DNA from 3 places in the Paenarthrobacter sp. NPDC090520 genome. Region 1 is predicted to be linked to each of the others. Evidence: riboswitches for the same ligand, from Rfam matches in the RefSeq annotation. Region 1 holds a riboswitch; each other region holds the start of a gene.
The links. Region 1 has a riboswitch for glycine ahead of gcvP (aminomethyl-transferring glycine dehydrogenase). Riboswitches for the same ligand answer to the same signal wherever they lie in the genome.

Region 1 (4,116 bases):
CGCCTTCGGTACCTGGCGAAGTACGACGGCGGCGAGCACTGCCGCTCCTGCCATGAGTACCAGCCCAATCGCCGCAGTGATGTGGACACCCGATTCGAAGGCAACCCGGGCGGCCTCTGTCAACGCTTCCGACAGGGGCGCCGGGAGTGCCGAGGCGGCGTCAACCGCTCCGGCCAGCGTCTCCCCGGACTTGCCCGCAGCCTCCGAAGATACGCCGTCTGGAATGACGAGGTTGTGCTGGTAAGAGGCCGTGAGGATGGACCCGAGCACGGCCGTGCCCAGCAGGGATCCGAGTTCGTACCCGGTTTCCGAGATGGCCGAGGCCGCCCCTGACTTGTCGGCCGGCACGGAGGCCAGGATGAGGTCGTTGGAGATGGTTTCCGCGGCCCCCACACCAACGGCCAGCACGGTCAATGCGGAGAGCAGGAACACGGGACCGGTTCCGTGGTCGCCGGCCATCGCCACGAAATAGCCCACGGCGCTGAGCGTCAGCCCACCGGCTACCACGAATCCCGGGCGGATCCGCTTCACCAGCGGGACCACCAGGAGACCGGCCACCACTGTTGCCAGAAGCGCTGGAATCATGGCGATTCCGGCTTCCATGGGTGACTGCCCTTCGATCAATTGCAGGTGCTGGGCGAAGAAGTAGATGAAGCCAGTCATGGAGAACAAGGACAACACGTTGGCCACAATGGCCGTGCTGAACACCTTGTTGTGGAACAAGCGGACGTCCAGCATGGGGCTGGAGAGTTGCTGCTGCCTGCGCACAAACAACACGCCCATCACCAAGCCGAACGCCATGAAGGCAGCCGCGGATGCTCCGAATCCATGCACGGCGAGTTCTTTGATCCCGTAGACAAAGGGCGCCATGGTGAGCACGGACAGGACGATGCTGGGTACGTCCACGCGGCCCGGGTTGGCATCCTTGGACTCAGGGATGAGCACCCGGCCGAAGGCGAGCAGCGGCAGGAGGAGGAAGGCCGCCACGAGGAACACGGCGCCCCACCAGAAGTGCTCCACGAGCCAGCCACCGAAGATCGGGCCGAGCGCGGCGCCGCCGGAGAAACCGGCAGCCCAGACGGCAATAGCAAGCCGGCGACGGTTGGGGTCGGTGAAGATGTTCCGGATCAGGGACAGAGTGGAGGGCATCAGCATGGCGCCGAAGACACCAAGTGCGGCGCGACCGGCAATCAGCCACTCCGCGGAAGGCGCGAACGCCGTGGCAGCCGAAACCGCCGCGAAGCCTGTGCTGCCGATCAGGAGCAGCCGCCGTCGTCCGATCCGGTCGCCGAAGTTGCCCATGGACACCAGCAGTGCGGCCAGTACCAGCGGGTAGGCGTCCACGATCCAGAGGAGCTGGATGCCGCCGACTTCCAGTGAGCGGGCGATTTCCGGCAGGGCGAAGGTGAGCGCGGTGTTGTCGACGGCCACCAGGAGCACCGGGAACATCAGCAGTGCCAGGGCCGTCCAGTCGCGCCACGGTGCGGTCTTGCCCGGAACCGGGCGCACGGAGGAACGGGGAGCGTGGGTTGAGGACGGCGAGAACATGACCTTTACTGTACCGTCCAGACGGTACAGTTTCAAATAGAACAAGACCACGCTTTAGGGAATGATGGATCCATGCCGCGAAAACCAATAGCCCGGGACGCCGTCCTGGACGCCTTTGAAGCACTCCTGATCGAAGTGGGGGAGCGTGCTGCCACCCTCGACGCCGTGGCCAAGCGCGCAGGCGTCTCAAAGGGCGGCTTGCTCTATCACTTCCCCAACAAGGAGTCGCTCATCAGTGCCCTCCTGGAGCGCCTGGATGACTTGGCCAAGGAAGATACCGAACAGATGCAGGCGGCGCCCGACGGCGCAGCGGCCTACTTCATCCGCTCCTCGCTCTGGGCCGGAACGCCCATGGACCGGGCGTTCGTTGCGGCAACCAGGTTGGCCGAGGTGGCCCACGAGGAGACTCGCCGCCGGTTCGCGGCCATTCAACAGCGCTGGCTTGACGTCCTTGCCGACGACGTTGGCCCGGAGGTTGCCAAGGCGGTCAGCTACATGGGAGACGGCCTCTATTTCAACGCGATGTTCGAAGGCGGGCAGGAAGCCGGCGGCGCCGGGCGGGAGGCCGACGTCGAGGTCCTCCTCGCGGTCCTGGACCGCCTGCGGAAGTAGCGGACCTTCCATTTGCCGCCGCGCTGCGGGCATAGGACAATTAACAACTGTGGTGTGCCTTCCTTGGCACGCCGCCTACAACTGCATAAAGCCTTTGATCTGCGGCGGGAGAGTCCTGCAGTACGAGATGCAGGCGCCGTAGGAGCAAATCCTCCCCAGGAATCTCTCAGGCCCATGCACCGCCGCGGATAGGCAACTCTGGAAAGCAGCAGGCAGTCCGGCCGGATTGTTGTGCTCACCGACGGTGCAAGCGGGTGGCTGTGCGGACAGCAACCCGCGGAAACTCTCAGGTCCAATACAGAGCGGGGAGGAACCCGAGCCACTGCGGCGTACCCAAACGCCGCCCAAGTAATGGAGTTCCTTCGTGACGGTTAGTTCAGCCTCCACCACCTTCGTCGACCGGCATATCGGTGCCCGCCGCCAGGCCGACATTGACACCATGCTCAAGTCTGTCGGTTACGACTCCGTGGATTCCCTCGTGGACACCGCGGTTCCCAACGACATCCGCCAGGACATTGCCCTGACCCTGCAGAACGCCCTTTCGGAGGTGGAGGTCCTCGCGGAACTGCGCAAGCTCGCCTCCAAGAACAAGACGGCCGTCCAGATGATCGGCCAGGGCTATTTCGACACCGTTACACCGCCGGTGATCCGCCGCAACATCCTCGAATCCCCGGCTTGGTACACGGCCTACACCCCATACCAGCCGGAAATTTCCCAGGGTCGCCTCGAAGCGCTGCTGAACTTCCAGACCATGGTCCAGGACCTCGTCGGCCTCCCGATCGCCAACGCCTCGCTGCTGGACGAAGCCACCGCCGTGGCCGAAGCCGTGCTGATGATGCGCCGCGCCAACAAGAACAAGGCGGCCCAGGATGGCAAGACCGTCCTGGACGCCGACTGCCTTCCGCAGACCATCGCGATCGTCAAGGGCCGCGCTGAAGCGCTTGGCTTTGACGTTGAGGTTGCGGACCTCGCCAACGGCCTCCCGGAAGGCGTCATCAACGGCGTCGTCCTGCAGCAGCCTGGCGTTTCGGGCCGGGTCTTTGACCACTCCGCCGTGATCGCCGAGGCCAAAGAGCGGGGCGCCCTGGTCACCGTCGCTGCAGACCTTCTCTCCCTCACCCTCATCACCCCTCCGGGCGAGCAGGGCGCCGACATCGCCGTCGGCTCCGCCCAGCGCTTGGGCGTCCCGCTGTTCTTCGGCGGCCCGCACGCCGCCTACATGGCCGTTCAGAAGGGCCTCGAGCGTTCCATGCCCGGCCGCCTGGTGGGCGTTTCGAAGGACGACGCCGGTGTTCCCGCCTACCGCTTGGCGCTGCAGACACGTGAGCAGCACATCCGCCGCGAAAAGGCCACGTCCAACATCTGCACCGCCCAGGCACTCCTGGCGATCGTCGCCTCGATGTACGCGGTCTACCACGGCCCCGAAGGCCTGAAGGCGATCGCCGAGACCGCACACCACCACGCCCGCACCCTTGCCGCCTCGCTGAAGGCTGCCGGTGTCGAGGTCCTGCACGGGTCCTTCTTCGACACCATCACGGTCCGTGTCCCGGGTCGCGCTGCCTCGCTTGTGGCTGCCGCCGAAGAGCGCGGCATTAACCTGCGCGGCATCGACGCTGACACGGTCGGCATTTCTGTGGACGAAACAACGACGACGGCGGTCGTCGCCGACGTCGCAGCCGTCTTCGGCGCTTCGGTCGCCGAAGACGTGGAAGGCTTCGCGCTGGAGGCTTCCGTTGAACGCTCCAGCGAATACCTGCAGCACCCCGTGTTCAACACGCACCGCTCCGAAACCCAGCTCCTGCGCTACATCCGCAAGCTCTCCGACCGCGACCTCGCGCTGGACCGCACCATGATCCCGCTGGGTTCGTGCACCATGAAGCTCAACGCCACGGCTGAGATGGAAGCCATTTCCTGGCCGGAGTTCGCCTCGATCCACCCGTTCGCCCCGGATTCCCA
Region 2 (4,116 bases), on a different contig from region 1:
ATCATCGCTGCCTCACGAAGGGGCACCCCGTACCGCGCCAAGGCCGGGCTGTCCGGCTACTACGCCACGAGCATCACGCTCCGGTACCTCACCGAGGCCGCCATGGACCGCTTCAAAGCCGCTGGCATCCAGCCGGGCTTCGATCACGACCTCTGGCCGCTCCTGCACCGCGACGCCCTCTGGGCCTACTACGCCACGCTGGCGGGATCGCAACCAGCGGCGATCCGGGACCCGGCGCAGTTCCTCGCGGACCTGGAGGATGCCTTGCAGCCCCACGCCCACGCAACGGGCAACTGGGAAAGCGCCGTGGGTGCGCTCGTGGAAAAGCACGTGGTGGCCTCCCGCCGGCTCAACCTGAAGGGGCTTGCAGCACCCTTGGCCGGCCGGACCTTTGCCTCACGCAAGGAGCTGGACAAAGCCATTACGGACTACCTCGACGACGACGCGCGGCGCTCCGCCCTCGGCGAATCCGACCCCGTGAAGATGGCCATCGGTGCCCTGCACACCGGCCGGGCGATCCTCAAGACAGTGGTGGCCGACGGCGGCATCACGGACGAATCGTGGGTGGCCGGGTTGCGGGGCTGGTTCGAATCGTTCGTGGAGGGGTTGGCCAGCGGTCCTCCGGCGCTGCGGTCGGAACAATTAGCCGCCTTGGCGCGTGCCGGCGTCGTGAGTTTCGTGGGACCCGACCCCAAGTTCAGCGTGGATCGGAACGCCAAAGTGTTCCGCGCATTCTCGCCGTGGGTCCGCGACGTACCGGCGCAGGCACGGACGCTGATCGAGGCGATGTCGCCCGCGAACCGTGTGGGCATGAACATCTCGCCGCTCCTGGAGCAACTGCTGGAGGACGGTTTGGTCCGTACCAAGATCATGATGAGCGTCGAGGGAACTCCGGTGCGGACCACAGGCCTGGACGTTGAACCGCATCCTTACCGTCCGGTGGCGGCGAACGGTTCAGTGACCCGGGGGCTGTACGTGCTGAGCCTTCAGTTGTCCGCCACGCAGTGGGGAACCGCGATCGCGGCCGAGGCACGGCCCACCAAGGGCAGGGCATACAGGAGCGGGCAACGGACCCTGCGCGATGCCGACGAGATCGCCCGCAGCATCCTGGAGCTCTGATGCGCGCCGCGGACGCGGGCTGTGGCAGGGCAAAAACCATGGCCTGACCCGGGGCGCTTGCGTGAACCACCACGCCTTCGCTACTGTGTGAGCTGCATCACCGGCCAGGTGGTGCGCGCTAGTGATCCGTGGCGGGAGAGTCCTGCCGGTACATCCCGTCAGGCGCCGTAGGAGCAAACCCTCCCCAGGAATCTCTCAGGCACCCTGTACCGCCGCGGCGAGGCAACTCTGGAAAGCAGTCCGGGATTCCCGGGCTCACCGAAGGTGCAAGCGTTCCTGCGTGCGCGCAGAACGCGGAAACTCTCAGGTCCATGACAGAGCGGGGAGGAACCCGAATCATCGCGGTACCCAAAAGGTACCGCCTGAACAATGGAGTTCCTCATGACGATTCAGCGCCCGCCAACAGATTCCAGCCAAGAACCCCACCTCGAACGCCAGCTCAGCAACCGCCACATCCAACTCATCGCGATCGGCGGTGCCATTGGAACGGGCCTCTTCATGGGCTCCGGCAAGACCATTTCCGCGGCCGGACCGTCGGTCATTTTCGTCTATATGATCATCGGCTTCATGCTGTTCTTCGTCATGCGGGCCATGGGCGAGCTGCTGCTGAGCAACCTGAACTACAAGTCCTTCAGTGACTTCGCCGCCGACCTCCTGGGTCCCTGGGCAGGCTTCTTCACCGGCTGGACCTACTGGTTCTGCTGGGTCATCACGGGCATCGCGGACGTGATCGCCATTGCCGGCTACTCCAAGGAACTCTGGCCGGGCCTGCCCCTCTGGATTCCGGGGCTCATCACCATCGGCATCCTCCTGCTGCTCAACCTGGCCACCGTGAAGGCCTTTGGCGAGACGGAATTCTGGTTCGCCCTCATCAAGATCGTGGCCATCGCGGCGCTGATCATCGTTGGCCTGTTCATGATCTTCAGCGGCTTCCAATCCGACGCCGGTCCCGCCAGCTTCACCAACCTCTGGTCCCACGGCGGCTTCTTCCCCAACGAATTCATGGGCTTCGTTGCCGGCTTCCAGATCGCCGTCTTCGCGTTCGTTGGCATCGAACTGGTAGGCACCACGGCCGCTGAAGCCAAGGACCCCGAGAAGAACCTGCCCAAGGCCATCAACTCCATCCCCATCCGCGTGCTGCTCTTCTACGTTGGTGCCCTCATCATCCTGATGTCCGTCACGCCGTGGACCCAGTTTGCCGCCGGCCACAGCCCCTTCATTGCCATGTTCTCCCTGGCGGGGCTCGGTGCCGCAGCCACCATCGTCAACCTGGTGGTGCTGAGCTCGGCGATGTCTTCGGCCAACTCCGGTATCTACTCCACTTCCCGCATGGTCTATGGCCTGGCACAGGAAGGCGACGCGCCCGCCGTCTTCAGCGCGCTGTCCGGACGCAAAGTACCCCGCAACGCCCTGTTCCTTTCCTGCGTCCTGTTGCTGTCCGGCGTCGTGCTCATGTACGCCGGCCAGGATGTCGGCAAGGCGTTCGACCTGGTGACCACCGTGTCCGCCGTCTGCTTCGTGTTCGTCTGGTCGATCATCCTGGCCAGTTACCTGGCGTTCCGGAAGCGCCGGCCGCAGCTTCATGATTCTTCGAAGTTCAAGATGCCCGGTGGCGTGGCGATGGTGTGGGTGGTGTTCGCGTTCTTCGCGTTCATCCTCTGGGCTTTGACCACCCAACCTGACACCCTCATGGCGTTGCTCGTGACTCCGGTCTGGTTCCTGGCCTTGGGCGTTGCGTGGGCCATCCTCCGCAAGCGGCCCACCCACCTTGCCCGGTACGAACACTTCCGTGCCGAGCTGCAGAAGGACGCTGAGCGGATACCGGAACCCGTCCGCAACTAGCCCACAAAGCAAAGGAGCCCCTCACGGGTGTGAGGGGCTCCTTTGCTGCTTTGAAGGGTGCTTAGCCCCTCAGGCACTTCTGGTACTCCAGCCACGCGAACGCGTAACGGAGCCAGCCCACGATGTCGTACCACTTGGACGGTTTGGTGGGGGCGGTGCACTGCGGCGGGTTCGGACCGCTCGCTGCCACCTTGACCAACGCCTTGACTGTGGTGCCACTTTCGACGGCGGTCAGCACCAGGGTGCCGGTACCTGCGGCTGCTGCCGCGGGAACCTTGAAGCTGACGCTTGCTGCACCGGAGGCAACGGGGACGTCGCCCAGTGCCACTGTGGCCCCCTTGGCATCAATGAACACTGCCTTGAGCGTCTTGTTGGCCGGGCTGCCGATGGAGGTCAGGTCCAGTTTGGACACCGCCAGCGTGATGGCGTCGCCTGCCTTGACCTCCGCGGCGGTGCTGTTCGCCACTGCCACTGAGCGCCGGGCGAAGTCAGGGGAAACCGGATTGTGCGCCTGCAGGTACTTGATCCAGGCGTCGCGGTCCACCAGGCCCGTGTCCTTGGTGTCGCTGCCTTCCTTGAACACCCGGAAGTTGTCACCGCCGGTGGCAAGGAAGCTGAACGTCCCGATCCGGTACTGCTTGGCCGGGTCCATCACGGCGCCACCCACCCAGATGCCGGTGATGCGGTCACCCGCGGGGCGTGCGGCGTCATAGGTGTAGTTGACGTTCTTGGACAGGCCCAGCTGCTGGTAGGGGCGGCTGGGCACCGTGCCATCAGGGTTGGTCTGCCACTGCTGTTCCAGGAGCGTCTTGAACTGGGCGCCGGTGAGCGTCGTCGTCCAGAGGTTGTTCACGAACGGCAGTACTGCGTTCGCTTCGGCGTAGGTAATGGTTCCGTCCGGGGCGTAGTACAGCTCGTTGCGCAGCCCACCGGGATTGACGACGCCGATCTCCGCCGCGCCCAGTTCAGGAGCCTTAAGCGTATCCACCAGCGAGTCCGCCACGAGGTTGCCCAGCGTGGATTCGGACGCGCGGTCGTCGCGCTTCGGGGCACCGCCGGCCGGGTCCGGGGTGAAAGCCGTGGTGATATCAGCGGTCACCGCGCCCACCGGCTGGTTGCCGATCTCTGCGGCGTTGGCCAGGGCTTTGTCCACGA
Region 3 (4,116 bases), on a different contig from region 1:
TTCTTGGGCAGGAATTCGGCGAGCAGGGACGTTGCGATCGGGTAGTCCGCTCCGATGGCCATGCCCAGGAAGAACCTGCACAGGACCACCTGCCAAATATCGGTGGCGAAACCGTTGAGGACAGAGAACAGGGCCAGCGCGATGAGGTCCGCGATGTACATTTTGTGCCGGCCGATCTTGTCGGTCAGCCATCCGAAGACAGCGCCACCGAAGAAGATGCCTACCAGGCTGGCGGCGCCCACCAGGCCAACCTCCGCCGGGGACAGGTCCAGGCCGGGGGCCATGGTAATCAGGGCGATGCCGATGATGGACAGTGCATAGCCGTCGATGAAAGGTCCGCCGGACGCGAAGAACGTCAACTTTTTGTGGAACCGGGTTAGTGGGGCGTCATCAATGAGGTTGCTGGTTGCGCTCATTGCCAACCCTCTCTCGTGAATGCTCGTCATTGAGCGGTGAAGTTAGTGGTTCCAGTTTTCGTGATGCGCGTCACCGCGTATATTCGTGCATTGTTTACATCTGACGAATCGGTTTAGACGAATGTCTAAGTACCCCGAAAGTACGCAGAACTGGAGCGCATCCCGTGGCCATCACCGTCGCCGAACTCGTCGCCGAACCGCAGCTTGGACTCACCCTCCTGGCGGGTGCCGGAGGGGCGGACAACCGCGTCACCTGGGCCCATACCTCAGACCTGCCGCGGCTCTGGGAATGGGTCACGGGTGGCGAACTCATGATGACCAACGGACTCTCCGTGCCGGCAGACCCGGAGGGCCAAGTGGCGCTCGCCCAGGCCCTGGTGGACGCCGGCGCCAGCGCGTTGGCCATCGGTGAGAAGATGCACGCCCCGCCCCTCACCGCGGAATTCCTTGAGGCATGCGACAGCCTGCCACTCCCGCTGATCAACATCCCGTACCCGCTGCCGTTCATTGCCATAGCAAGGTCCGTAGCGGAATCGTCGCTGCTCGAAGAGTCCCGCAGGCTCCGCCAAACGGCCCGGGTCTACGACCTCCTGCGCACCGCCGGTGCTTCCGAGGACCACTGGCAAAGCCTGGTGCTGCGCTTGGCCACGGAGCTGGACGCCGAGCTCTTCGTGGTGGATCGAAGCTGCCTCCACCCGTGGCATCCGGACGGCCAGGCCCTGCCGAACTTCCTGGTCGACGAATGGTCACCGCATCCGGGCCAGGTTTCCGTCGCGGGCAAGAACTTCCAATGGCACCGGATCCGCGGCAGGCATGTGCTGACCATGGACATTCCCACGCACGCGAATGCGCTCCTGGTGGTGCTGCCCACCAGCGAACCGCACCCCGACGCCGTCGTACTTTTGCATGCCGCAACTGTGCTGGGACTGCAGTTGGCGCGCATCGTGCTCTCGCTGGAGGGGCGACACCGGCTGGCCGGCGAGTTCCTCCTCCAAGCGCTGGACGGCCGCCTGGGGACGGCGGAAATGGAACGGCGGCTGGAGGCTTTCCAGGTGCCTGCCCAAAGTTTCGTGGTCGCCTCGATGTCAGCGGACGACGGCGACAGGCTGGCCAACGTGCACGTCGACCTGTGGCGGCACGAGACTGCGGCGGCCTCCTTGCGCAGGAACGACCGGCTGCACGTGGTGATTGCGTCGGAGGTTGCCGATGAACTCCTGAGGCACTGCGCCCCAGCTGGAACAACCATTGGGGTGAGCTCCGCGGCAGCGGTTGGGGGACTGCAGCAGGCACTCCAGGAGTCGCTCTGGGCGCTGGGTTCGGCGAAAGCAAACAAGCTCGGGTTGGCCCGATACGCGGAAGGGCCAAGCTGGCTGGGGTTGACCGGATTCGAAGAGGGAACAGCATTGGTCCAGCGACTTTTGGGCCCGGTTTTCGACTACGAACAGCGCCAGGACGGCGACCTGATGGTCACCCTGAAGACGTACTTGGACTCGCAGCGTTCCTGGCAGAAAACGGCGTCCGCGCTCTTCACGCACCGGCAAACCATCATCTACCGGATCCGGAAAATCGGTGAGCTGACAGGGCTGGACATGGGTGAAACGTCAACGTTGGCGCAGCTGTGGCTGGCGTTGCAGGTCCACGAGGCGATGCGCGGCTAGCCTCCTGGAAAACACCTGCCTTGCGCTTTTTCGCCGTGACCCGCTATGGTGTGAAGCGTGTCACTGAGGTGGCGCAAACGCTTTTGATCTGCGGCGGGAGAGTCCTGCCGGGTACATCCAGTCAGGCGCCGTAGGAGCAAATCCTCCCCAGGAATCTCTCAGGCCCATGTACCGCCGCGGCGAGGCAACTCTGGAAAGCAGTCCGGGCAACCGGGCTCACCGACGGTGCAAGTGAACTATGTGGAACCACAGTTCACGGAATCTCTCAGGTCCAATACAGAGCGGGGAGGAACCCATATTCACCATGGCGCTCAGCGGGCGCCTGAATCCTGGAGTTCCTCTTGACTGTTCAATCCTCCCCAACCGCATTCGCGGACCGGCACATTGGCGCCCGCCGCCAGGCCGATATTGACACCATGCTCAAGGCCATCGGCTACGACTCCGTCGACGGCCTGGTGGACGTCGCTGTTCCCGATTCCATTCGCCAGTCCTCACCGCTCACGCTGCAGAAGGCACTGAGCGAGGTTGAGGTCCTGGCCGAACTCCGCAAGCTGGCGTCCAAGAACAAGACCGCAGTGCAGATGATCGGCCAGGGCTACTACGACACCGTGACGCCGCCGGTGATCCGCCGCAACATCCTCGAATCCCCCGCTTGGTACACGGCCTACACGCCGTACCAGCCGGAAATTTCGCAGGGTCGCCTTGAGGCGCTTCTGAACTTCCAGACCATGGTGCAGGACCTGACCGGCCTGCCGATCGCCAACGCTTCGCTGTTGGACGAAGCCACCGCTGTGGCCGAGGCTGTGCTGCTGATGCGCCGGGCGAACAAGGACAAGTCCGCGAAGGATGGTGCGACCGTCCTGGATGCCGACCTCCTGCCGCAGACCATCGCGATCGTGAAGGGCCGCGCAGAGGCGTTGGGCTTCGAGGTTCTTGTTGCGGACCTCTCCGACGGCCTGCCCGACGGCGACATCAACGGTATCGTCCTGCAGCAGCCCGGCGTCTCGGGCCGGGTCTTCAACCACGCTCCGGTGATTGCTGCTGCCAAGGAACGCGGTGCCCTGGTCACCGTCGCGTCCGATCTGCTGGCGCTCACCCTGATCACGCCCCCGGGCGAACAAGGTGCCGATATCGCCGTCGGAACCGCCCAGCGCTTTGGCGTGCCGCTGTTCTTCGGTGGCCCGCACGCCGCGTACATGGCTGTCCGCAATGGCATGGAGCGTACGCTTCCGGGCCGCATCGTGGGTGTGTCCAAGGACAACGCCGGCGTGCCTGCCTACCGCCTCGCTTTGCAGACCCGCGAGCAGCACATCCGCCGCGAGAAGGCCACGTCCAACATCTGCACGGCCCAGGCGTTGCTCGCCATTGTCGCCTCGATGTATGCGGTCTACCACGGTCCCGAAGGGCTCAAGGCGATCGCCGAAACCGTCCACGGCCACGCCCGTGTCCTGGCTACCGCGCTGGAGAAGGCCGGGCGCGAACTCGTGGCCGGCGCCTTCTTCGACACCCTCACGGTCCGCGTCCCCGGCAAGGCCGCCAAGGTGATCGGCGCCGCCGAAGCACGCGGCATCAACCTCCGCTTCATCGATGAGGACACCGTGGGTGTCTCCGTTGATGAAACCACGACGCCGGAGGTCCTGTCCGCGGTGGCCGTCGCCTTTGGTGCCGGTCCGGTAGGGGACGCAGCAGGGTTCGAGCTGCCTTCAGATGTTGTCCGGACCTCGGATTTCCTTCAGCACCCGGTGTTCAACACGCACCGTTCCGAGACGCAGCTGTTGCGCTATATCTGCAAGCTGTCCGATCGGGACCTCGCCCTGGACCGCACCATGATCCCGTTGGGTTCGTGCACCATGAAGCTGAACGCGACGGCCGAGATGGAGGCCATTTCCTGGCCGGAGTTCGCCTCCATCCACCCGTTCGCTCCGGATTCCCAGACTGCCGGCTGGCGCGAGCTGATTGCCGGGTTGGAAGCTGATCTGACGGAGATCACGGGCTACGACCAGGTCTCCATCCAGCCCAACGCCGGTTCCCAGGGTGAGCTG

Region 2: linked by a shared signal. The riboswitch ahead of cycA (D-serine/D-alanine/glycine transporter) and the one ahead of gcvP (aminomethyl-transferring glycine dehydrogenase) in region 1 are both predicted to bind glycine.
Region 3: linked by a shared signal. The riboswitch ahead of gcvP (aminomethyl-transferring glycine dehydrogenase) and the one ahead of gcvP (aminomethyl-transferring glycine dehydrogenase) in region 1 are both predicted to bind glycine.

The regions. Positions count from the first base shown of each region.
Region 1 is NZ_JBIVXM010000005.1:116,755-120,870, forward strand. Features, by position in the region: gene ACIQTZ_RS08370 (MFS transporter) at 1-1,548, opposite strand, end outside; gene ACIQTZ_RS08375 (TetR/AcrR family transcriptional regulator) at 1,621-2,160, shown strand; glycine riboswitch at 2,256-2,352, shown strand; gene gcvP (aminomethyl-transferring glycine dehydrogenase) at 2,525-4,116, shown strand, end outside.
Region 2 is NZ_JBIVXM010000012.1:71,723-75,838, reverse strand. Features, by position in the region: gene ACIQTZ_RS15395 (FAD/NAD(P)-binding protein) at 1-1,119, shown strand, start outside; glycine riboswitch at 1,242-1,341, shown strand; gene cycA (D-serine/D-alanine/glycine transporter) at 1,501-2,961, shown strand; gene ACIQTZ_RS15385 (ExeM/NucH family extracellular endonuclease) at 3,023-4,116, opposite strand, start outside.
Region 3 is NZ_JBIVXM010000030.1:17,510-21,625, reverse strand. Features, by position in the region: gene ACIQTZ_RS22660 (MFS transporter) at 1-416, opposite strand, end outside; gene ACIQTZ_RS22655 (PucR family transcriptional regulator) at 581-2,074, shown strand; glycine riboswitch at 2,159-2,258, shown strand; gene gcvP (aminomethyl-transferring glycine dehydrogenase) at 2,416-4,116, shown strand, end outside.